Regions from separate parts of the Clostridium sp. YIM B02551 genome, predicted to be linked through region 1. Evidence: riboswitches for the same ligand, from Rfam matches in the RefSeq annotation. Region 1 holds a riboswitch; each other region holds the start of a gene.
The links. A riboswitch is a leader RNA that binds a small molecule or an ion and turns the genes downstream of it on or off. The one in region 1 is predicted to bind lysine.
Positions count from the first base shown of each region.

Region 2: it holds a riboswitch for lysine, as region 1 does, so the genes downstream of both, L1S47_RS07875 (amino acid permease) here and lysA (diaminopimelate decarboxylase) in region 1, are expected to answer to the same signal.
Region 3: it holds a riboswitch for lysine, as region 1 does, so the genes downstream of both, L1S47_RS01045 (transporter substrate-binding domain-containing protein) here and lysA (diaminopimelate decarboxylase) in region 1, are expected to answer to the same signal.
Region 4: it holds a riboswitch for lysine, as region 1 does, so the genes downstream of both, dapA (4-hydroxy-tetrahydrodipicolinate synthase) here and lysA (diaminopimelate decarboxylase) in region 1, are expected to answer to the same signal.

Region 1 is NZ_JAKGTF010000002.1:322,050-327,912, forward strand. Features, by position in the region: gene ftsH (ATP-dependent zinc metalloprotease FtsH) at 1-1,198, opposite strand, end outside; gene lepB (signal peptidase I) at 1,231-1,785, opposite strand; gene L1S47_RS04195 (DUF3006 domain-containing protein) at 1,785-2,000, opposite strand; gene lysA (diaminopimelate decarboxylase) at 2,353-3,645, opposite strand; lysine riboswitch at 3,963-4,129, opposite strand; gene L1S47_RS04205 (hydrolase) at 4,197-4,871, opposite strand; gene L1S47_RS04210 (NAD(+) diphosphatase) at 5,063-5,557, opposite strand; gene sfsA (DNA/RNA nuclease SfsA) at 5,579-5,863, opposite strand, start outside.
Region 2 is NZ_JAKGTF010000005.1:163,661-169,523, reverse strand. Features, by position in the region: gene L1S47_RS07890 (putative ABC transporter permease) at 1-530, opposite strand, end outside; gene truA (tRNA pseudouridine(38-40) synthase TruA) at 771-1,508, shown strand; gene L1S47_RS07880 (hypothetical protein) at 1,568-2,002, opposite strand; lysine riboswitch at 2,298-2,472, shown strand; gene L1S47_RS07875 (amino acid permease) at 2,586-4,055, shown strand; gene L1S47_RS07870 (sigma 54-interacting transcriptional regulator) at 4,303-5,863, shown strand, end outside.
Region 3 is NZ_JAKGTF010000001.1:189,521-195,383, forward strand. Features, by position in the region: gene L1S47_RS01020 (methylated-DNA--[protein]-cysteine S-methyltransferase) at 1-362, shown strand, start outside; gene L1S47_RS01025 (DNA alkylation repair protein) at 389-1,072, shown strand; gene L1S47_RS01030 (bifunctional transcriptional activator/DNA repair enzyme AdaA) at 1,085-1,633, shown strand; gene L1S47_RS01035 (helix-turn-helix transcriptional regulator) at 1,743-1,946, shown strand; gene L1S47_RS01040 (hypothetical protein) at 1,943-2,371, shown strand; lysine riboswitch at 2,526-2,707, shown strand; gene L1S47_RS01045 (transporter substrate-binding domain-containing protein) at 2,914-3,693, shown strand; gene L1S47_RS01050 (amino acid ABC transporter permease) at 3,773-4,552, shown strand; gene L1S47_RS01055 (amino acid ABC transporter ATP-binding protein) at 4,569-5,312, shown strand; gene L1S47_RS01060 (DUF4489 domain-containing protein) at 5,436-5,863, shown strand, end outside.
Region 4 is NZ_JAKGTF010000003.1:200,578-206,440, forward strand. Features, by position in the region: gene L1S47_RS05180 (dihydrofolate reductase family protein) at 1-106, opposite strand, end outside; gene L1S47_RS05185 (CAP domain-containing protein) at 271-1,005, opposite strand; gene dapA (4-hydroxy-tetrahydrodipicolinate synthase) at 1,202-2,068, opposite strand; lysine riboswitch at 2,339-2,512, opposite strand; gene L1S47_RS05195 (DUF3243 domain-containing protein) at 2,638-2,883, shown strand; gene dapF (diaminopimelate epimerase) at 3,042-3,908, opposite strand; gene L1S47_RS05205 (hypothetical protein) at 4,012-4,515, opposite strand; gene L1S47_RS05210 (hypothetical protein) at 4,670-5,179, opposite strand; gene L1S47_RS05215 (VWA domain-containing protein) at 5,589-5,863, opposite strand, start outside.

The DNA of each region.
Region 1 (5,863 bases):
TTACTTCTACTGCTTCTTCTAAATCTTCTTGAATAACCTCAGTTCTCTTATGTTTAACAGCCCTTAAAGCAGCCTCATTTACTATGTTTGCCAAGTCTGCTCCTACAGCTCCAGGAGTTCCTTTTGCTATAGACTCTAAGTTAACTTCTGAATCTAATTTTACATCTTTAGCATGTACCTTTAAAATTTCTTGTCTACCAATTAAATCTGGCCTATCTACAATTACTCTTCTATCAAATCTTCCTGGTCTAAGCAATGCTTTATCCAGTATTTCCGGTCTATTTGTAGCTGCTAAAATAACAACCCCTTTTGAAGAATCAAATCCATCCATCTCTGCAAGTAGTTGATTTAGCGTTTGTTCTCTTTCATCATTTCCACTTATATTTCCTTCTCTGCTCTTACCAATTGCATCTACTTCATCTATAAACACTATACAAGGAGCTTTTTCTTCTGCTTGTCTAAAAAGATCTCTAACTCTTGAAGCTCCCATTCCCACAAACATTTCAACAAAATCTGATCCTGATAAAGAAAAGAATGGTACTTTAGCTTCCCCAGCAACAGCTTTTGCAAGTAGTGTCTTACCTGTACCAGGAGGCCCTACTAATAGAGCTCCTTTAGGTAGTTTTGCCCCAATTTCAGTATATCTTTCAGGTTTATGTAAGAAATCCACAATTTCTTTTAAGGATTCTTTTGCTTCTTCTTGTCCTGCCACATTATCGAAGGTTATTCCTGTTTGATCCTCTGCATATAGTTTGGCAGTATTTTTACCAAAGGACATTACTCCTCCACCCATTTTCTTATCCATCTTACCAAACATCAATCTTCCTACGAAGATCACAAATACCATTGGTAAGATCCAAGAAAGAAGAAGTTCCATAACTGGGAAACTATCTGGTTTTTTTCCACCATATTTTACACCTGCATCATCTAATTCCTTCACTAATGATGGATCATTAAGATTTACAGTATATATACTTTTTCCGTAATCTTTATTTTCCTTAATAGGATATATGTTTATTACATTAGTATCAATTACGACTTCTTCAATCTGCTTATCTTTTAGCATAGTCTTGAATTCGTTATATTTTAACTGTTTAGTCATGAAAAGTGACTTAGAATAATTGAATGTAACTAATATAGATATTGCTATTAATCCATATATAAGTAAATATTTTAACTTCTTATTATCTTTAAACATAAATGTTCTTCACCCCATTTTTCTCTAGTTAGTTATTTCACAAAACCGAATCTATTAAATGGATAAACTCTTAATTGAGCTTTACCTTTTATATCTTTGCCATCTATAAATGGATTGTTCCAATATCTTGCATCTTCTGAATTTGCTCTATTATCTCCCAAAAAGAAGAACTTTCCTTTAGGAACTTGAAACTCTCCGTCGTATGAAGATGGATATTTTACATAGTCCTCATTTATTTTTTCATCATTAATATATACCTCTCCACCCTTTATTTTTACATTATCTCCAGGGATTCCGATTAGCCTTTTTATAAGTGTATCTCCTAGTTCACTAGAATAAAATACAATTATATCACCATGTTTTAGATTTTCGGGTTTATATACTCTAGTTACAAATAACTGATCATTTACTTGCAATGTTGGTTTCATTGACTCCGAAGGTATATATATCTTAAATAGTAAAAACTTATTTATTATTACTGTTGCAATAATAGCCAATACTATTGGAAATATCCAATCATATATAAATCTTTTAAAACCACTTATACTTTTTTGTTCAACTTCTGAGTTGTTAGTATTATCCTCCATTATTCCTCCCATATTCCGTCTGCTAATTTATTTATTTCTTCTTCTCTCTGCTTTGTTAATATCTCATCAACAACGTAAGTTTCATTCTTACTAATTATAACTTTTCCACTTGCAACTTCCCCAAGGATTAAAGAAATATCAATATCTTTAAGTTCTCCTGCATCATTTTCGCAAACAGCAAAGTCTCCTTCAATTCTATCAATTATATATTTCAAAATATTCTCCTTCTATAAAGATATTATTAAATAGTATATCATATTTGTATTATTTATTTTAACCTTAATAAAATAAAAAATCTATAAAGAATTTATAAAATTTAACCTAACTAGTCAATATAAAAAAATCGTCAAGGCGATTATGAGCCGTCGATTTTTTTATCGCATCTGCCTTTCCAAACGCATGTGAGGAAAATTTGGCAGGCGACTAATTCTATTTTTTACTCTTTAGTGAGTCTTTAGATTGTACTTCAAGCATATAATTTTATCCACAAATTAAAAATATTATAAATTCCTAAAGAGTAAAAAAATAAATAAGATTCAGCTATAAAATAACTGAATCCTATTTGTATTATATTTCATTTCTTAATATATCTTCATAACTTTCTCTTTTACAAATAACTCTAGCCTTACCTTCACTAACCATAATAACAGCAGGTCTAGGAATCTTATTATAGTTGTTTGCCATAGAATAACCATATGCTCCAGTAGAAAATACTGCCAATATATCTCCACTTTCAACTTTGGGTATTGATATATCATTAATAAGTATATCTCCTGACTCACAACACTTACCTGCGATGGTTACCTCTTCATATTGTTCTTCCCCTAATCTGTTTACAACTAAACAATTATATTCAGCTCTATATAATGCAGGTCTTATATTGTCAGTCATACCCCCATCTACTGAAACATACTTTCTTACTTCTGGAATATCTTTAATTGAACCTATAGTATATAAAGTTGTACCAGCATTTGCTATTATTGATCGTCCTGGTTCAATAGATAAAGTTGGTATCTCCATTCCAAGTTTCTTGCATACAACTTCTGCCTTATCAAGTATTGCTTTACAATACTCCTTGGTTTCTCTAGGTTCATCTCCCTCATTATAATAAACTCCGAATCCTCCACCTAAATCTAATTCAGGTATTTTAATTCCTAGTTCTTTTTGAACCTTAAATAATAAGTTCAACATTATTTCTGTTGCATCTTCATATGGTTCTATTTCAAATATTTGAGATCCAATATGACAATGAAGCCCACTTAATTCAATGTTTTTGTAAGATGATGCTGCTTTAATAGCTTCAAAAATCAGATCTCCAACTGGAGCAAATCCAAATTTTGAGTCTATTTGGCCAGTTTTTATATATTCATGGGTATGCGCTTCTATTCCTGGGGTTATTCTTAGATATATCTTCTGAACAACTCCATATTCTTTAGCAATAGAATCTAATATCTCTAGTTCATATAAATTATCTACTACAAATCTTCCAACTCCATTACTTATACCCATTTTAATCTCATCTATAGTTTTATTGTTTCCATGAAAATAAATTTTTTCAGCAGGATATTCAGCCTTAAGTGCAGTAAATAATTCTCCTCCAGATACTACATCTAGATATAAGCCTTCATCTCTAATTATTCTACACATTTCTAGTGTTAAAAAGGCTTTCCCAGCATAAGCAACCCTATTTCCGCCCTCTGAACACTGAAAGCTTTTATAGTAATCTCTACAATTATTTCTTACTAGCTCCTCATCAACTACATAAACAGGTGTTCCATATTCTTTAGCTAAAATACTAGCTTCAACTCCTCCAATATAAAGCTGATTGTTCTCAATTTGTGCTGTACCAAATAATTTCATCTTTATTCCCCCTTGTTTATTTGCCCCATAAAAAAATCGTCAAGGCGATTATGAGCCGTCGATTTTTTTCTCGCATCTGCCTTTCCAAACGCATGTGAGGAAAACTTGGCAGGCGACTAATTCTATTTTTATTCTTTAGGGAAGTCTGGTAAATCCTTAGATTATAATTCAAACTCATAATGTTATCCACAACCTAAAAATATTATAGATTCCTAAAGAAAAATAAAAGTCACAGAAAAATCTGTGACGGGTAGAGTTCTTTTGTATAGGATATTGCAATTATTACAATAAAAACATCATAATTAATTGCAATTAGCCTACCTTGTAGCTCTCCACTTATAGTGACAATCATGAATATGTTCTATTCATGACCAGAGATAACTTCTGCCGTTGCTATCTCTTCGGCTATTTCTCCTTTCCTTAAAGATCATCACTTGCCAGTTCCTTTTAAGTACTAATAGTAAATAGCTCCTCTACCCTAGGTATATATTATATTGTATTCAACTTGATGTTAATATGATAACATACTCTTTTTAGTTGTCAATAAAAAATTAAGAATTCCTATATCTATCCATTAAACTACTCATTATATCTGCTCCAAGAGGTGGTGTATATGTTATTGCATTTGCCCCAGCTTTTATTGTTTCTTCAACACTTTCTTCTGTTGGTCCTCCTGTTGCAATTACTGGGAACTCAGGAAACTGACTTCTAATTTTTCTTACAATTGCAGCAGTATCCTTACCACCTGAAACATTTAATATAGTTGCACCTGATTCTATTCTCTCTTCTATGTTTTCATTCTCAGATACAATAGTTACTATAATAGGTATATCAATAGTTTTTCTTATCTTACTTATAATCTCATTTGATGTTGGAGCATTTAATACGACTCCCATAGCTCCCTTAAATTCAGCATCTAATGCTAGGTTAATAACCCTTTTTCCTTGAGTTATACCTCCACCAACTCCACAAAATACAGGTACATCTGCTGCCATAACTAGAGCCTCAGTAATTACAGGTTGAGGTGTAAATGGGTACACTGCAATAATAGCATCTGCATTTGTATTTCTTATTATTGCTACATCTGTGGTAAATAATAATGATTTTATTCTCTTGCCAAATATCTTAATTCCACTACAATTTCTAATAACTTGAGGCACCTCAATAACATGATTCCTTAAGGTTCCCTTAATCTCAGGTACAAACTTAGACTCTTTTTGTGACATACAATTACCTCCATGAAAAATTATTCTAAATATATTATAATACTAAAAATTTCAGTATAAAATATATTCACATTATCTTAAATAATTTGTAATATTTATCTTAATATGAAATATGAAACAAAAAAAGAGTTCCTAACTTATTCAAGATACTCTTTTCAACCTACAAACACTAATATAAATGTAAATTAATATTAATAATTATATTTTTCTAGTATTTTTTTTACTACTTTTTTTCCTATAGCATCTTCTTCCATCTGTTCCAATGCCTTTTCTAAAGGTATCCATTCTAAGGCTTCAACCTCAGATGATTTATTTATATCTCCACTCTTATATTTTGCCATAAAAGTCAACATTAATAGTTCTTTGCCATATACAAAATCACTACCTAAGTATTCTATATTCTCTATCTGTATCCCTGTTTCTTCCATGACTTCTCTTGCTACTGTTTGCTCTACAGTTTCATCTACTCCAACATATCCAGATACAAGCACTTTAGAATTTTTATATATATAACTTTGCTTCAATAATAAAATCTCTTTTTCCTTAATAACTGCTATTACTGCACAAGGCTTTGGTAAATCAAAAAACAACGTATCATCGTGCTCGCAGAATGGTACTGCCCCTTCATCCCAACTATCTTTTAGTTCTAATTCTCTTCCACATAATGGACAATACTTAAACTTCATTCTACCCACTCCCCAAACAACCTATAAATTTACTTCAATTTCCTTTAATATTTCAATTGATTTTTCTGTCACCTTACAAGAATATGCATAAATATCAACGCCATTTTTTTTTGCAAATTTTACTGCTTCTCCAAACTTAGGATCCATAATATAGTTTGGTGTAAAGCTCAGTACCTCTTCCATTTGAATCAAAAACATTATTCCTGCTCCGTAACCATTTTTTTTCGCTTCTATTAATTCTAAAACATGTTTAGTTCCTCGCTCAGTCGGTGCATCTGGAAATGATGCTTTTTCATTGAATTCAAG
Region 2 (5,863 bases), on a different contig from region 1:
TCCCCTTCAGGTCTAGGAATTAAGCAGATTAGCAGCGCTACGTTAGGATATAGATATCTGATAAACAATATTCCAGATAAAGTCCAGAAGAGGGAATACATAAGACATACTCTGCCGTTTATGTTAAAGGGAATATTGCTATAATCCCAGGAAACACTACCAAAAAATTTTTCTTGTAAAAAGCTAAATATATATTCAACTAAAGAACCATAGAAAAAACTACCTAGAGCTAATTTAAGTAGATTTGCTCTAAAGGAATTGAGTAAGAAGAGAAAAACAACAGCGCCAACACCATATATGGGGCAGAAGGGACCAAAGAGCAGTCCTTTTCTACTCTCTATATACCCATTTTTTATAAAACACCAAAAACTTTCTATTAAAAAACCACCGATACTAAATAAAATAAGAATCCAGAATAATTCATAAAGTTCGAAGCCTTTTACTTGCCTAGTCCATATAGATTTTGTTTTATCACTATCTTGATTAGAATAAAATAGAAGCATTTTACTATCAATTTTAATATTCTGCATTTTATAATCTCCAATACGCTTATTGCAATATGTATAGGATTTTTTATAGGAAGTTGAACTTAAAATCCTATAAAAGGTAAGCTTCTATAAATATATTATTTGAAAATATATTTAATGAATTAAAAATATTTTATCTCTACTATTTTATTAATGTGAAAATTGATGGATTTATTCAAAACATATGGATATAATTTAAATGTGAAATTACAGGTGCTAATAAAAAGTTAAAGGTGGAAACATATGAGAAACTTAAAAATATCATTACAATATGATGGAACAAGATATAAAGGATGGCAAAGACAGAAGGAAAATTCGCCAACTATACAAGAGAAAATTGAATCTGTTTTGTCTAAAATGACAGGAGAAGAAATTCAAGTAATAGGTTGTGGAAGAACTGATTCAGGAGTACATGCTGAAAACTATGTAGCTAATTTCCGTACAAATAGTAATATGTCTATAGATGAAATGCTTGATTATTTATATGAATATTTGCCAGAAGATATAGTTGTTAAAAGTATGAAAGATACAACAGAAAGATTTCATGCAAGATATAATGTCAAATCAAAAACTTATGTATATAGAATATATAATGGCAGGTTTAGAAATGTATTTAATAGAAAGTATACATATCATACAAATGAGAAACTAAATTTAGATGATATGAAAAAAGCATCAGAGTTCTTAATTGGGACTCATGATTTTCAAAGTTTTACAAGCTTAAAATCCAATTCTAAATCAACGGTAAGAACCATTAATTATATTAATATAACTGAGAATGATGGAATGATTGAGGTAGAGGTAAATGGTAATGGATTCTTATGGAATATGGTAAGAATAATTGTTGGAACCCTATTAGAAGTTGGAGTAGGAAAGCTTAATGTTAAGGATGTAGAAAGAATATTAGATGAGAAGAAAAGAGCAGAAGCAGGACCTATAGCTCAAGCCAAGGGATTATGCCTAAAAAGTGTTCAATACTAATTAAGATAAGAGGGCTAGTTAAAATCTTTTAAATAGATTTTAGCTAGCCCTTTAAAACATTACTTGCGTGGACTTAATTGTGTTAAGGTCTTGCTTAATTTTTTGAAATTATCATAAGAGTCCACAAATCTTGCTCTAACTATAAAAGTTTTATTTTTTTTATATTTAATTTTTATCCTATCTTTGTCAGCGATTATTTCTTTAATTTCATTTACGGTAAATTGCTTTTTTGAAATACCTATAGTATTTATTGTTATATTTGAGTCTTCTATAATAACAAACTCACAGTTTTTCCTTATAAGTACTCCAGAAGAACTTATTATTCCAGGAAGAAAAATGGCATAAATACCTAAAAGATAAAAAATAAAAAAGCTGCTTTTTGATTGTAGATAAAATATAATACTTAGCACTGTAAGTGCAATTAAACCAGATCCTAAAATTAAAGAATTTTTGGTTAATAAACTTTTATTATAATAAAAACTAGATTTTCTCATATAATTCGCCCCTTATACTTCAGAATATATAAATATGCTACTTAACTCATTATATATAATGTAGCATTAATGGCAAGTATAGTAAATATTAAAAATATACAAAATAAATTACAATTTTCATAGATTTTAATATTTATTTATAAAGATTAAAATTCATGAGAGTTGGCGAAAACAATAGAAAATCAAAGATAAAGATAGAAATTTTGCAGAATTCAAGAAATTAATAAATTGTAAAAATTACTATTGACCAATTATAATGTCGAAGTATATAATAAGTTGGAAGTTAAAACAATATAGTCTAGATAGAGGCGCGAAGTTTAAGAGTAAAATTGCTGAGGTAAGCACAATGAAGCAATTTGAAAGGAAACTTTGCCGAAGTGTACAACCGATGCTTTAAGGTTGTAATGCTGGGCTTGCATAAAATATATGCAAGACTGTCACAAAGTCGTTTGTGGAGAGCTATCACTGATGCGTGTTTAATATATTTTCGTATTTACCTTTATGTATGAATATATTGATGCCCTGAGTGAATGCTCAGGGTTTTTTTAATTTTTAAAAGAAAATTATTTTTAAGGAGGACAAAATGAGTAACTCAAATTCTCAAATAGAGGGAAACAATCAAGAACTTAAAAGAAGTTTAAAGGCAAGACATTTAAATATGATAGCCTTAGGTGGTTCAATTGGAACAGGTATATTTGTAGCTTTAGGAGCAACAATTAATCAAGCAGGACCAGGAGGAGCGTTAGTAGCTTATGGATGTATTGCAGTTATGGTATATTTCCTAATAACGAGTTTAGGAGAAATGGCAACTTTCATGCCTGTATCAGGATCATTTAGTGTATATGCAACTAAATTTGTTGATCCAGCATTAGGCTTTGCGCTTGGTTGGAATTATTGGTATAACTGGGCAATAACTGTAGCAGCTGAATTAGTTGCTGGATCGTTATTAATGAAGTTTTGGTTCCCTAACGTACCAGCAGTATTATGGAGTGCAATATTCTTAGTTATAATAGTTGCATTAAACATATTATCAGCAAAATCTTATGGAGAATCTGAATTCTGGTTTGCTGGAATTAAGGTAGTTACAGTAATAGTATTTTTAGTTATAGGAGTTGCAACTATATTAGGAATTCTTGGAGGAAATGCAGTTGGATTCAAGAATTTTACTGTTGATGGAGCACCATTTGTTGGTGGATTTAAATCAATATTTATGATATTCTTAATAGCTGGTTTTTCATTCCAAGGAACTGAGCTTATTGGAGTAGCAGCTGGAGAAAGTGAAAATCCAGAAAAAACTATTCCTAAAGCTATTAATTCTGTATTTTGGAGAATATTAATATTTTATATAGGAACAATCTTTGTAGTTGGAGCAATAATTCCTTATACTCAAGCTGGTGTTGATACAAGCCCATTTACACTAATATTTGAAAAAGCAGGAATTGCAGCAGCAGCATCATTAATGAATGCAGTTATATTAACTTCTGTACTATCTTGTGGGAATTCAGGTATGTATGCATCTAGCAGAATGCTATTTGCTATGGCAAAAGAAGGTATGGCACCTAAGTGGTTAGGTAAAGTTAATTCAAAAGGTGTTCCTATAAATGCAGTACTTTTAACAACATTAGTAGCAGCAGCTTGTTTCTTAACTGGTATATATGCGGAAAGTACAGTATATGTATGGTTAGTTGCAGCATCAGGTTTGGCAGGTTTTGTTGCTTGGCTTGGTATAGCACTTTGTCATTTCCGTTTTAGAAGAGCATATGTTGCACAAAAGCAAGATATGAGTAAGTTAAAATATAAAGCTAAGTTATTCCCGATAGGACCAATAATAGCATTAGCTCTATGTACCGTTGTTGTTTTAGGACAAGGAGTTAGCTATATTGAAGCCGAAAATATTGATTGGGGTGGACTAATTTCTTCCTATATTGGACTACCTTTATTCTTAGGAATATGGATTGTTTACAAATTGAAATACAAAACAAAGGTAGTAAAGTTAGAGGATGTAGAGTTCGATAATGTTGAACCACAGGAATTAGAAGAGTCCGTAGGATAAACTACTATAAATATTAAAATGTAATTAGAGCAGTAAGCAATAAATAATATGTAAACATAAATAAATATAATAGGTTTTAGGGGCATTGACGTCTCAGTATGCAATAATAGGCATGCTGAGACGTCTTAATTTATTTTAAAACAACAAATTTAAACACGAGTTGTGTAAATGTTTAAATTTGTTATATAATTTTTCTATTAGTAATATTTTTGAGAAAAATTCATTCATAGTAAGGGTGTATCATTTTATGAAAAGGATAGATAAGGTATATAAAACGTTATATGAGTTTTGTTTAAGGCAATATAAAAGTGGAGAAAATATAATAGGAATATCAGCCATAGAGCTTTCTAAAACTCTAGAGATACAAAGAACAAATGCATCTAGTGACCTTAATAAACTATATAGCCAGGGAAGAGTGGAAAAGATTGAAGGTAAGCCTGTATTATACAAGGTCTTAGATGAATCAATCTTTAAACATAGTGAAACAAGTATAGATGTATTTGAAAATGTATTAGGAGCAAGCGTATCTTTAAGAAACTCAATATTGCAAGCTAAATCAGCTATAGTATATCCGCCAGATGGGCTTCATACTATTTTGCTTGGAGAAACTGGCACAGGTAAGTCTATGTTTGCAGAAACAATGTTTAAGTATGCTAAAGAAATAGGAAAGTTTACGGAAGATAGCCCCTTTGTAACATTTAACTGTGCAGATTATTCTAATAATCCACAGTTGTTAATGGCTCAGTTGTTTGGGGTAAAAAAAGGATCATATACAGGTGCAGATAAAGACAGAGATGGACTAATTGAAAAAGCTAATGGAGGAATTTTATTTTTAGATGAAGTACATAGACTTCCTCCAGAAGGGCAGGAAATGCTTTTTTATATTATCGATAAGGGGGTATATAGGAAGCTCGGAGAAACACAAGTTGAAAATAGCATAAAGGTTTTAATTATATGTGCAACAACAGAGAATACACAATCTGGGTTATTAAAAACATTCACTAGAAGAATTCCTATGACAATAAAGCTGCCTTCGCTTAGGGAAAGAAGTCTAGAAGAACGATATGATTTGATAAAAACCTTTTTGAAAAATGAAGCCAAATGTATAAAGACAGATATTACTGTAACATCAAACACCCTTAAGGCATTATTATTATACGATTGTCCTAATAATATTGGACAATTAAAAAGTGATATAAAACTATGTTGTGCAAAAGCTTTTTTGAATAATATGCTAAATCGTGAAGAATCCTTATATATAAACAGTCAAGATCTTCCGGACTATATAATTAAAGGAGCTTTAAAATATAAAAACAATAAAGAAGAAGTAGATAAGTTTTTAAATGAAGATGCATTGAAGTTTACATCCAGTGGAATAAATACATGGGAGACAGAAGAAAAATCAAATTATAATTTTTATGATGCCCTTGAAGAAAAGAAAAAGGTTTTAGAGACAAAGGGAATGAATGAAAAAGATATTAAGCTTATCATGAGCTTAGATATGGATAGATACCTTAAGAAGTATATTTTAACTATAGGAAATGATAATTTAGAAGAATTATATAAAGTAGTGGACAAAAAGGTAGTAAGTATTATTGATAGGTTTCTTAAAGAGGCGGAGAGAAAACTAAATAGAAAGTTTAATAATAAAATATTATACGGACTATCTATGCATATTGTTAGTACAATTGAGAGAATTAAAACTGGAAGAAATATGGAGAATCATCAATTGGAGGACATAAAATATAATTATAAGAAAGAATTTGAAATAGCAAATGTTCTTAAAGAAAGCATTGAATGTTATTTTA
Region 3 (5,863 bases), on a different contig from region 1:
TTAACCTAATTGAAACACCACTACTTAAACAAGCTGCAAAAGAGTTGCAGGAATATTTTGAAGGAGAAAGAAAGATTTTTAATGTTCCTCTTGAGCCCAAAGGTACAGAATTTCAACAAAAAGTTTGGAATGCACTTAAAGAAATACCTTATGGAGAGACATGTAGCTATAAAAATATTGCAGAGAAGATAGGAAATATAAAAGCATCTCGTGCAGTTGGTATGGCAAATAATAAGAATCCTATTCCTATAATTATTCCTTGTCATCGTGTTATAGGAACTAACGGAAAATTAGTAGGTTATGCTGGTGGCATAGGGATAAAAGAAAAATTATTGGAAATAGAAAACAATAGCAATGATTAAAATAATATTGCATATAGGTGATTAATATGTACAAGGAAATTAGAGAAACATTTCTTAGTTTAGCAGATGAAGAATATAAAAATTTTCAGAGTTCTTTGTGTACAAACGTTAATAATATAATTGGAGTTAGACTGCCATATTTAAGAAAAATGGCAAAACAGTTAGCAAAGGGTGAATGGAAGGCGTATATTAATTCAGCTAAGGATGACTATTTTGAGGAAGTTATGCTACAAGGTATGGTTTTAGGATATGTAAAAGCAGATGTTGATGAACGATTAAACTATATAGCAAACTTTATACATAAAATTGATAATTGGTCGGTTTGTGATAGCTTTTGTGTAGGATTAAAATTTACTAAGTTAAACCTTGAGCGTGTTTTAACATTTATAGAACCTTACATAAAATCTAAAGAAGAGTTTGAAGTTAGATTTGGAATTGTTATGTTAATTGACTACTATATTAGTGAAGAATATATTGATAAAGTGATTATATTATTAAACAGCATAAAACATGAAGGCTATTATGCAAAAATGGGGGTAGCTTGGGCCGTTTCAATGTGTTATGTTAAGTTTCCAGAAAAAACAATGAAATATTTAAATAATAATTCCCTTGATGATTTTACCTATAATAAGGCATTACAAAAAATAATTGAGTCCTTAAAAGTCAGTAAGGAAGCAAAAGCTATTATAGGAAGCATGAAAAGAAAATAAAAGGAGTAGTAAATGATATTAAAAGAAGAGGAAAAATGGAATGCAGTAATTAATAATGATGAAAATTATGATAGGATATTTTATTACGGAGTAAAAACTACAGGGATAGTTTGTAAGCCTTCTTGTAAATCGAAAGAGCCATTAAGAGATAATGTAATATTTTTTGATGATTTTGAAGAGGCAGTTGATAAAGGCTTTCGTCCATGTAAAAGATGTCGACCAGATCTTTTGAATTTTAATCCAACTGATGAACTTGCATTTAGGATTAAAAAATTATTTGATTCATATTATTCAAGTAATATAGAAATGGAAGAGAAATTAAAAGCTTTAGGAGTAAGTCAGAACCATATGATAAAAGTCTTTTCTGATAAATTTGGTATTACACCAGTAAAATATATTAATGCACTTAGAATTGAGAAGGCACTAGATTTACTTGAGAACACAGATGATACCGTAATCAATATTGCACTTTTATGTGGATTTGAAAGCACTTCAAATTTTTATGGATTTTTTAAAAAACAAATAGGAATGACTCCAAGTGAGTATAGAAGTAGATTATAGATAATCTACTTATTTTTTTGATAACTAATGGAAAGTAAGCTTTACATTATGGGAAAATAATGCTATTATATATATGGAAAGTACACTTTCCATGAGAGGAGGTATATCTTTGAAAAATCGATTAGAAGAAATAAGAAAAGAACGAGGAATTAAACAAGAAGAACTTGCTGAAGCATTAGAGGTTTCTAGGCAAACTATAGGATCATTAGAAAATGGCAGATATAATCCTTCTATAATATTAGCTTTTAAAATAGCAAGGTATTTTAATATGAACATCGAAGATATTTTTATATATGAGGAGGAAGAGAAATGAATAATAAAAAAACTCTTATGTATTTAGTTTTATTAATTTTAGGTGTTGCTATGTTACTTTTGGGAAAATTCATAATGGCAGATGAGAATATAAAAAATATTTCAGGTATTTGTCTTGGATTTGGTTCTGCATTTTTTGTTTTAGGTATAGGAAACCTAGTTGGTAATTTCTTTACCACAAGATTAGAAGATGAAAAGATTAAAAAACTAAAGGATATTGAAGTAAATGATGAACGTAATATTAGAATAAAAGAAAAATCAGGTTATATGGTGAGTAAAATAATGAACTTTATAATTTGTATACTGGTTTTAGCCTTAGGATTTATGAATGCAGATAGGTTAGTTTTAATTCTTGTTTCGTCATTGCTTCTAATAGAAGGGATACTATTTATAGGCTTTTCAAATTACTATTCAAAAAGAATGTAGTTTATATTTGTATCATAAAATTATTGGTGGAGTATAACTCCACCTTTTAAATTTGAGGAGAATTCAATATTGTAAAAAATATACAAATATGGGTTGACTTAGGAAGATATGTAAGGTAAACTTATTTTATAATTTAATATAACCTCACTTATGTAGGTGGGGTAGAGGCGCGATATTTAACAGTTTTTAGTGGAGTTTGAGAAGCAATGATACTAATAGGAAGGAAATGTCGCCGAAGCTTATAATATTCTCAGTATTATTTGCTGGGTCTGTAGTTAAGAGCTACAGGACTGTCTCAATAAACTTCCCAGTTTATTGAGTTGTGCTATCTCATTTGGGAAGGGAGAGGAATTAAGGGCAAATATGCTAGTTGCGATCTGAGTTCACCTCAGATCTTTTTTTATACTCAAATTGAAAACAAAGGTGGCAGTGAAGCCATTTAAAAGATAAAGATAAATTAAAAGTTGTGAAAGGGGAAGGGAAATATGAGAAGAAAATTATCTGTGTTATTGGCAGCTGTACTGTGTATATCTGCATTAGGTATGACAAGTTGTGGGACAAGCAAAACAAATGAAGCAAGTACCAAAGAAGAAACTTTTAAGGTTGGTCTTGAAGCTGGCTATGCACCATTTAACTGGACTCAAATGGATGATTCAAATGGTGGAGTTAAAATCGATGGTAGTGCAGAATATGCAGGAGGTTATGATATAGAGATAGCAAAAAAGATTGCGCAAGGGCTAGGTAAAAAATTAGTTATAGTAAAGACAGAATGGGATGGACTTGTACCTGCATTAACCTCAGGTAAGATTGATGCAATTATTGCAGGTATGTCTCCTACAGCAGAACGTAAGAAAACAATTGATTTTTCAAATAACTATTATAAATCAAATTTGGTTATGGTTGTAAAGAAAGGCGGAAAGTATGATGGTGCAACATCAATTCAAGACTTTAAGGATGCTAAAATTACAGCACAATTAAATACATTTCATTACACAGTAATTGATCAAATTCAAGGAGTTAGTAAACAACCAGCCATGGATAATTTTCCAGCTATGAGAGTTGCGCTTGAATCAGGCATGATTGATGGTTACGTATCAGAAAAGCCTGAAGGCGTTAGTGCTGAAACTGCAAATAACAATTTTAAGATGGTTGAGTTTAAAACTGGATTTAAAACATCGGATGATGATACAGCGATAGCAGTAGGAGTAGCTAAGGGAAGTGAATTAACTCCAAAGATAAATGAAATCTTATCAGGTATTTCAGAAGATGAACAGACAAAAATTATGGATACTGCAATAAAAAATCAGCCTGCAGCAAAGTAATAATTATTATAAACCGAGTGCAGTTAATGTAGTCGGTTTTGTAATATTTTAAAGTATTAAAATAGAAAGAGGCGAAAATATGAGTTCGGAGTGGATAATAAGAATTATATCTCAAAATGGGCCAATGTTTATTCGTGGTGCAGGCATTACGCTATTAATATCCGTAATTGGAACTATATTAGGTTCAATCATAGGGTTATTTATAGGAGTTGTACGTACGATTCCAATGCCTCAAAGAGGCATAGAAAGATATTTGTTAAAATTGATTAATATCGTCTTTTCAATTTATATTGAATTCTTTCGAGGGACACCAATGATTGTGCAAGCAATGGTTATATATTATGGTTCTGCACTAGCTTTTGGAATAGATATGAACAGATTTTATGCAGCAATTTTTATAGTTTCAATTAATACAGGTGCATATATGTCTGAAATTGTTCGAGGTGGAATTGTTTCAATAGATAAGGGGCAATTTGAGGCTGCTAATGCAATTGGAATGAATCATATACAAACAATGTTAAACGTTATTCTGCCACAAGTAATTAGAAATATTTTACCAGCTACAGGAAATGAGTTTGTAATTAATATAAAGGACACCTCAGTACTTAATGTTATCTCAGTAACGGAACTATACTTTCAAACTAAATCAATTGCAGGAAATAATTTTAGATATTTTGAATCGTTCTTTGTTGCCTGTGTTATCTATTTTGTTATGACTTTTACAGTAACAAGGATATTACGTTTTATAGAAAGAAAATTAGATGGACCAGAAAACTATATTATGTATGCTAATCAGATGCAAGTAGAAACACCAGAGGATATAGTAAAGCGTTCTAATAATTACGATAATATATTTTGACGTGGAGGTGAAAGTGATGGAAAAAGTAATAGATATCAGACATCTAAGCAAATCCTTTGGAACACATGAAGTGCTGAGAGATATAGACTTTTCAGTGAAAAAGGGGGAAGTAATATGTATTATAGGTTCTTCAGGTTCAGGAAAATCAACTCTTTTACGTTGTATAAATTTATTAGAAAGACCTAGTGGAGGAAAAATTATATATAAAGGTGAGGATATTTTAGATGATAAGCACAACATAAATAGATATCGAACCAAATTAGGAATGGTGTTTCAGCAATTTAATTTATTTAACAATCATAATGTTTTACGTAATTGTACGGTTGGTCAAATGAAAGTATTAAAACGTACAAGAGAGGAAGCAGAAAAAGTTGCTGCGAAGTATTTGAAAGTTGTAGGAATGGAGCAATTTATTAACGCTAAACCTAAGCAATTATCTGGTGGGCAAAAACAAAGGGTAGCAATAGCTAGAGCTCTTTCTATGGAACCAGATGTTATGCTTTTTGATGAACCTACTTCAGCACTAGATCCAGAGATGGTGGGAGAAGTATTAAAAGTCATGAAAAAACTTGCAGAATCAGGCCTTACTATGCTAATTGTAACTCATGAAATGGGATTTGCAGAAGAGGTTTCAGATAGAGTCGTCTTTATGGATAAAGGTGTAATTGCAGAAGAAGGAAATCCAGAGGAAATATTCAAAAATCCTAAGAAAGAACGTACAAGGGAATTTTTAAAAAGAACTCTAAGAAATTATGAATAGAGTAACTATTATTTAAAAATTGTGTATTATGTACTAAGTAGAACAATAATTTATAAATGTAAAATCTTTTGCATTGAAGATGTTGGGTTGATTTATAAATTTAAGTATTGGGAGTGTTAACTAATGAGGGAATATAATTGTAGTGAAGAGAGAGCATGCTCAATTAAGCCGCCATGTCCAACAGGAGTTATTTTGGCATGTGGACAAGGTGGATATGTTGATTTATCTAATATGCCAACAAATGGATCAACTCTTGCTAGTATAAGCATTGATACAACTTTATTAACTAGAGCAATTATAAAGATTGATTTTAGTTGTATACTAAGTTATTCAGTAACCGTATTGGAAGAGTTAGATCTTATTTTTACACTAGTTAGAACTAATACTAAAGGGGAAATTAAAGAGTTAGCTTCTTGGCCGTATAAGATATTAATGGATCAAATTACTGGTGGGGCAGAAGAGGATCAATATATTTTTATAACATTAGAAAAGAATGAATCATTTAGTATTGAGTACTGTGATGAATTATTATGTGGAAGTTGTAACACCTA
Region 4 (5,863 bases), on a different contig from region 1:
CACCATCTACTTCAACTTGTGAGAGCCAGCTAATATCATCTTCTTTTGTTGCTATATAGCCATCTAAACTCATTGCTATATATAAAACTACGTTTCTTTCACTCATGTAATTCCCTCCTTAGATAATAATATTTATAAGATTATACCACAAATTACCTAATATATTTTATAAAAAGTAAAAAACAGATATTTCTATCTGTCTTTTACTTTTAGCTAAAAATATATTATTAAATACCTCTATTAGTTTGAAAACTTTGAGTGTTCCTTTTTCTATTGAGGTGTATAGAACATTTGAGTAGCATAATATCTACCATTACTATAATATATTCCTATTCCGATTTCTTTAAATGCACTGTTGAGTATATTGGCTCTATGTCCTGGAGAATTCATCCATTGAGTAACAGTATATGCACCATTTGGTGTCATTCCTGTAGATGTATATATATTCTCACCCATAGTTGCATATTTAAAACCATTATTAGTAAGCATTTGTCCTGGATCTCCATAAGTTGGTGATGTATGAGAAAAATAGTTTTTATCATACATATCTCTAGCTTTCATTGCTGCTAGTTTTGACACACCTGCATTAAGCTTAAGTGGTTGTAGTCCTTGCTTTGTTCTTTCAGCATTTGTATTAGTTAATATATCATTTACAACATCTCCAGTAGTAACACCTGGGTTTCCGCTGTTAGGTGTATTAGGGTTTCCTGATGGGTTAGTTCCTTCAGGAATATTATTGTTAGTTGGAGGTTTTGGATTATTATTTGAGTTTGGAGGATTTGTATTTTGTACATTTCCATCCCCTGGATTTGTATTAGGTTGATTCAATGTACCATTTGTATTATTCTGATCTCCAGTTGTACCTGTTGTGTCTCCTGTTGTATCATTTCCGCCAGATTGATTAGGAACTACTTGCGGTTTAATTGGTGAAGTTCCTTTTTGACAACCTATTACAGTAAAACTTAAAATAGAAAAACTTAATATTACTGAAATAAACTTTTTCATATAATCACCTCACCATTATTTTGAGCAAATTTAAGAATAATAAAATAATAACTTAGAGGTAATTGAGTAAAAAAAAGGAGAGCAATAATTTTTATTTTTTTTGCTCTTCTTTAAAATAATTTTTTTATTTTAATTCTAAAATTTCATTTATATGATTTTTATAGAAAACTTAATTTATTCCTACATAAATAAATTATTAGTTGAACTTAAAACCATCTAATTTTACTTTTAATTCATCACTTATTTCAGTTAGTGGAAGTCTTAGTTCTGGGGATTCAATTAATCCTATCTTATTTAAGATATATTTAAGTGGTGCTGGATTTGGTTCTGCAAATAGCATAGGGACAAATTGATATAGTTCTTTCCATATCTTCAAAGCTTCTTCATGGTTATTTTCTTTAACCTTATTATATACCTCTATAAAGCTTTCAGTGTGAATATGAGATGAAGCCAATATTCCACCATGACCTCCAAGGGTTAGTGTAGTATAGAAAAAGCTATCTTCACCAGTCAAAATTGAAAAATCCTTTGGAGGATTGATAAGAAGATCTGTTGTTTGCTTTATATCTCCTGATGCATCTTTTATTCCTACAATATTTTTTAATTCAGCTAATTTATAAATAGTACTATTTTCAATATTTCTACCTGTTCTATATGGAATATTATATAAAATTATATCTAAATCAGTTGCTTCAGAAATACTCTTAAAATGTTCATATATTCCCCTTTGATCAGGTCTAGAATAATATGGTGAAACTGATAATATACCATCTACATTATATTTTTCTACAACCTTTAGTTTTTCTTTTACTTTTTTAGTATTGTTTCCACCTAATCCAAAATATACTGGAACTTTATTATTAACATATTCCATTGTTTTTTCTACGATAGTTTCATATTCCTTATCCTCAATAGTTGGACTTTCTCCTGTTGTTCCTAATGGCATAAATCCGCTAACACCTTTAGCTAAATAGTACTCTACCATTCTCTTATATGATATTAAATCTAATTCATCATTTTTAAATGGTGTAATTAATGGAACAAAAACTCCTTGAATTGACATAACATACCTCCTAAAATAGCAAATTAAAAAATCGTCAAGGCGATTATGAGCCGTCGATTTTTTTCTCGCATCTGCCTTTCCAAACGCATGTGAGGAAAAATTGGCAGGCGACTAATTCTATTTTTTTACTCTTTAGGGCAACCTTCGATTGTAATCCAAATTTATAATTTTAACCATAAACTTAAAATATTGTAAATCCCTAAAGCGTAAAAAAAAACCTTGGAGAATACCAAGGTTAAATTATTCTTAATTTATTTAATCGAATAAATTTCCATGTATAGCACTCCACAAAAAACTTGTGACAGTCTTGCATATATTTTATACAAAACCAGCAATATAGCCTTAAAGCATTAGCTATACACTTCGGCGATGGTTCCTTTTCCAAAACATCTACGTGCTTACCTCCGTAATGGTACTCATAAACATCGCGCCTCTATCTCAAAAAATATTTACTTTTTTGTTAATTATACCTTTATATTTAACATTTATCAAGGGTTTATTTTTACATAGTTTACTTAAAAAATATAAATACTAATAGAGTAAATAATAGTTTAGGGAGGTTTTATAACATGGATACATTAAAAGATTGGGATTCTTGGAAAGCTACCTTAGGTAAAGCTGTAGATGCTGGTGAAACTGTTGGACTTTCTGATAAAACTATTACTGGAGTTGCTGAAAAAGTAGGCACATTTCTTTCAAATAATGTTGATCCAAGAAATCACGAGGAAAGACTTCTTAAAGAATTGTGGGATGCTGCTGATGAAAATGACAGAAATACGCTAGCTAAACTAGTTGTAAAAATTGCTGATAAATAAGTATTTAATTTTCTTATACAAAAAGTGGGAAAGACTATTTTCATAGTTCTTTCCCATCACTTATATAATGCAAAAATCATATTACATCTCATGGAACTCTTAGTTCAAACGTCTAAGAGCTCTATGTAACATGTAAATTCTTTAATTTATTATATATACTATTTATTTAAGTCTTCAATAAGTTCCGAACTTAAATTTCCTTTTGCGATTTCTCTAACTTCTCCTGTCATCCTTACATTCCAGTTGTCATCAATTTCAATAATTAGCTCTCCACCTAGCATCTTAATTTTAACTTTATCATTTACTAATCCTCTTTTTCTTAAAACAGATGCAACTGCACAAGAAGAACTTCCTGAAGCTAGCGTAAATCCAGCCCCTCTTTCCCATATTAGTATTTGAGCTTCATCCTTAGAAATCACTTTTGCAAATTGAGTATTAATTCTATTTGGAAACTCTTTATAATTTTCTATTAATTGTCCGAATGCTTTTATTTCATCCATATCTAATTCATCTTTTATTATTACACAATGTGGATTTCCTAAGGAAACACAATTTATTTCAAATTCCTTATTGTTTAGCGTTATTTTTTCACCTATAACTTCTTCACTTTTAAAGTTTGTAGGAATATCACCAGCTTTAAAAATTGCTTTTCCCATATCAACTGTAATTAACTTAGCCTTTGAATTAGATGTTTCAACAATATTAGCCTTAACTATTCCGCCTTTTGTCTCAACCGTAAAAACTTCATTATTAGTAAAACCATAATCATAAATATACTTACAAAATATTCTTAGCCCATTACCGCTTTTTTCAGCTTCTGAACCATCTGGATTATATATTCTTAATCCAAAATCAGCTTTTTCTGATTTTACTTTAAGTAATATTCCATCAGAACCTATACCAAAATTAACATTACAAATTCTTTTAATAGCCCTATCAGTAAGAGTGAAATCAATTCTATCTTCTTCCAAAACTATGTATTCATTCCCCAAGCCATGAGTTTTAACAAAAAAATTATCTTTCATCTTCATCTTCCTTTTCTTAAATAATATTAAAATTATATCAAATTTCCAAAATTAATAAAACTGCAATCTATTGTAATCATAATTCTTGAATTCCTAAAAGTTTTTATTGTCCACTTAATATATCCTTTAAACTTATATTTAGTGAGTTTGAAGCCTCTTGTAACTTATCTGCTTGCTCTTTGGCATCATTAGCAGTTTTATATCCTTTAGCCGCAATTATTACAGTGTCTAATCCCTTAATATAATTATTATGTATTCCGTTTATTTCACTACTATGTTCCAATGTCTCTGCATGGTTTTTAAGTATTATAAGTTCATCAGTATTTTCTTTAATATTTTTTCCTTCTTTAATAGCATCTATATTTTCTGCTGCATGCGAAGAAATTGAGCTAATACTCTTAAAATATGTATAATCTGTCTTATATCTGTTTATTTCATAGCTTATAGATTTTTTAGTAATAAAAATATTATAGGCGCTTACTCCCAAGGTTAATATCAATAATACTATTATAATTCCTTTTATTACTCCTTTTATAAATTTTATTGCTAAAAATAAAAATACTATAGCAACCAAGGCTATGATAATATTATCAGTGCTTAATCCCATTGTTATTTCCTCCATTTATTTAGAAATATTTTCTTTATACCTATGTATTATATCATGATACTTTACACATTCATTTATTTTTGACAAAATTGAGAAAAAAGCAACTAAAATACGAGAAAATATTTCTTATATCTTAGTTACTTATTAAAATATATTATACATTAAAGTTTATGTAGTTACCTGAGTTATCTGACGTTCCTGAAGTAAGGGTATCCACACTGCTATACATAGCATAGGGATTTGTACTTAATATACTTGAAACAGAACTTTTATATGTACCATTTTCTATTGATTCATATTGTCCTAAAATATTAGTATCTATTGGATCACCATTAGGAGAAGTACTCTGAAGAAGTGATAGTATATTTGAATCTTCTAATGTTACACTATTTGCACTTGGTGCCACATCCTTTGGAATACTTAAATCACCTGACTTACTATATTCCAAGGGGATACCGTAATTAGGTTCGACTTGCTTGTAAATATCTGTTAATTCCAAATCTGTTGTTCCACCAAAATAATTCTTCTTTAGATAGCTATTATTAACACTTGAATCAACATTTTCAATTAGTGGTACTGCAGCTGATACAGTATTTGAACTTGGATTAATATTTTTCCATAAAGAAGACAAGGTATAATTGTTCATAACACTATTAACATCCAATGTAATCACCTCATTTTAATATAAGTAAAATCAACTATTTATTAAATTATAGCATTTTACAAAACTCGAAATATGTAAATACTAATAAGATTTTATGAAGATATTGTTAATTATAAGTCACAAAAAAGTAGTGTGTTTGGTAATTGTCTCCAAACACACTACTCATTATTCTTTAGTCTTCTCTTTACCTTGAATTTCTGGTACAGGTGTTACTGTATTCTTTTTTGGTTCCTTAAATCTTTTACTATTCCATGAAGATTCTTGATCTTTCTTTGCCATAAATTCACCTCCAATTTACTATGTTTATCTTTTTCTTTTATGGAGATTTTATTCATGGTTATACTATAGTTTTTTTATAGGAAACTTAATTTATTCGTACATAAATAACTTATTAGTTGATCTTAAAAAATTATTCACTACTTCTATCTTTCTTTTTCTTTAGTAATAATTCAGTATTTAATTTTGCTCTTTCATTTTTCTTTACATTGTCTTTTTTAACTTTTTCTTTTGGAGCTTGATTGTTCTCTAAAGCCTTCGGGATAATTTCTATTTTACTTTCTGCTAAATTTCTCTCTTTTTTTGATGGTGCTTTTTTTACTTTTTTCTTAAAATGGATCCTATTAATAAATTTAGGTAAAGTAATATTCAAATCTAATCTTCTATAAGCTATTTCAAACATTAATA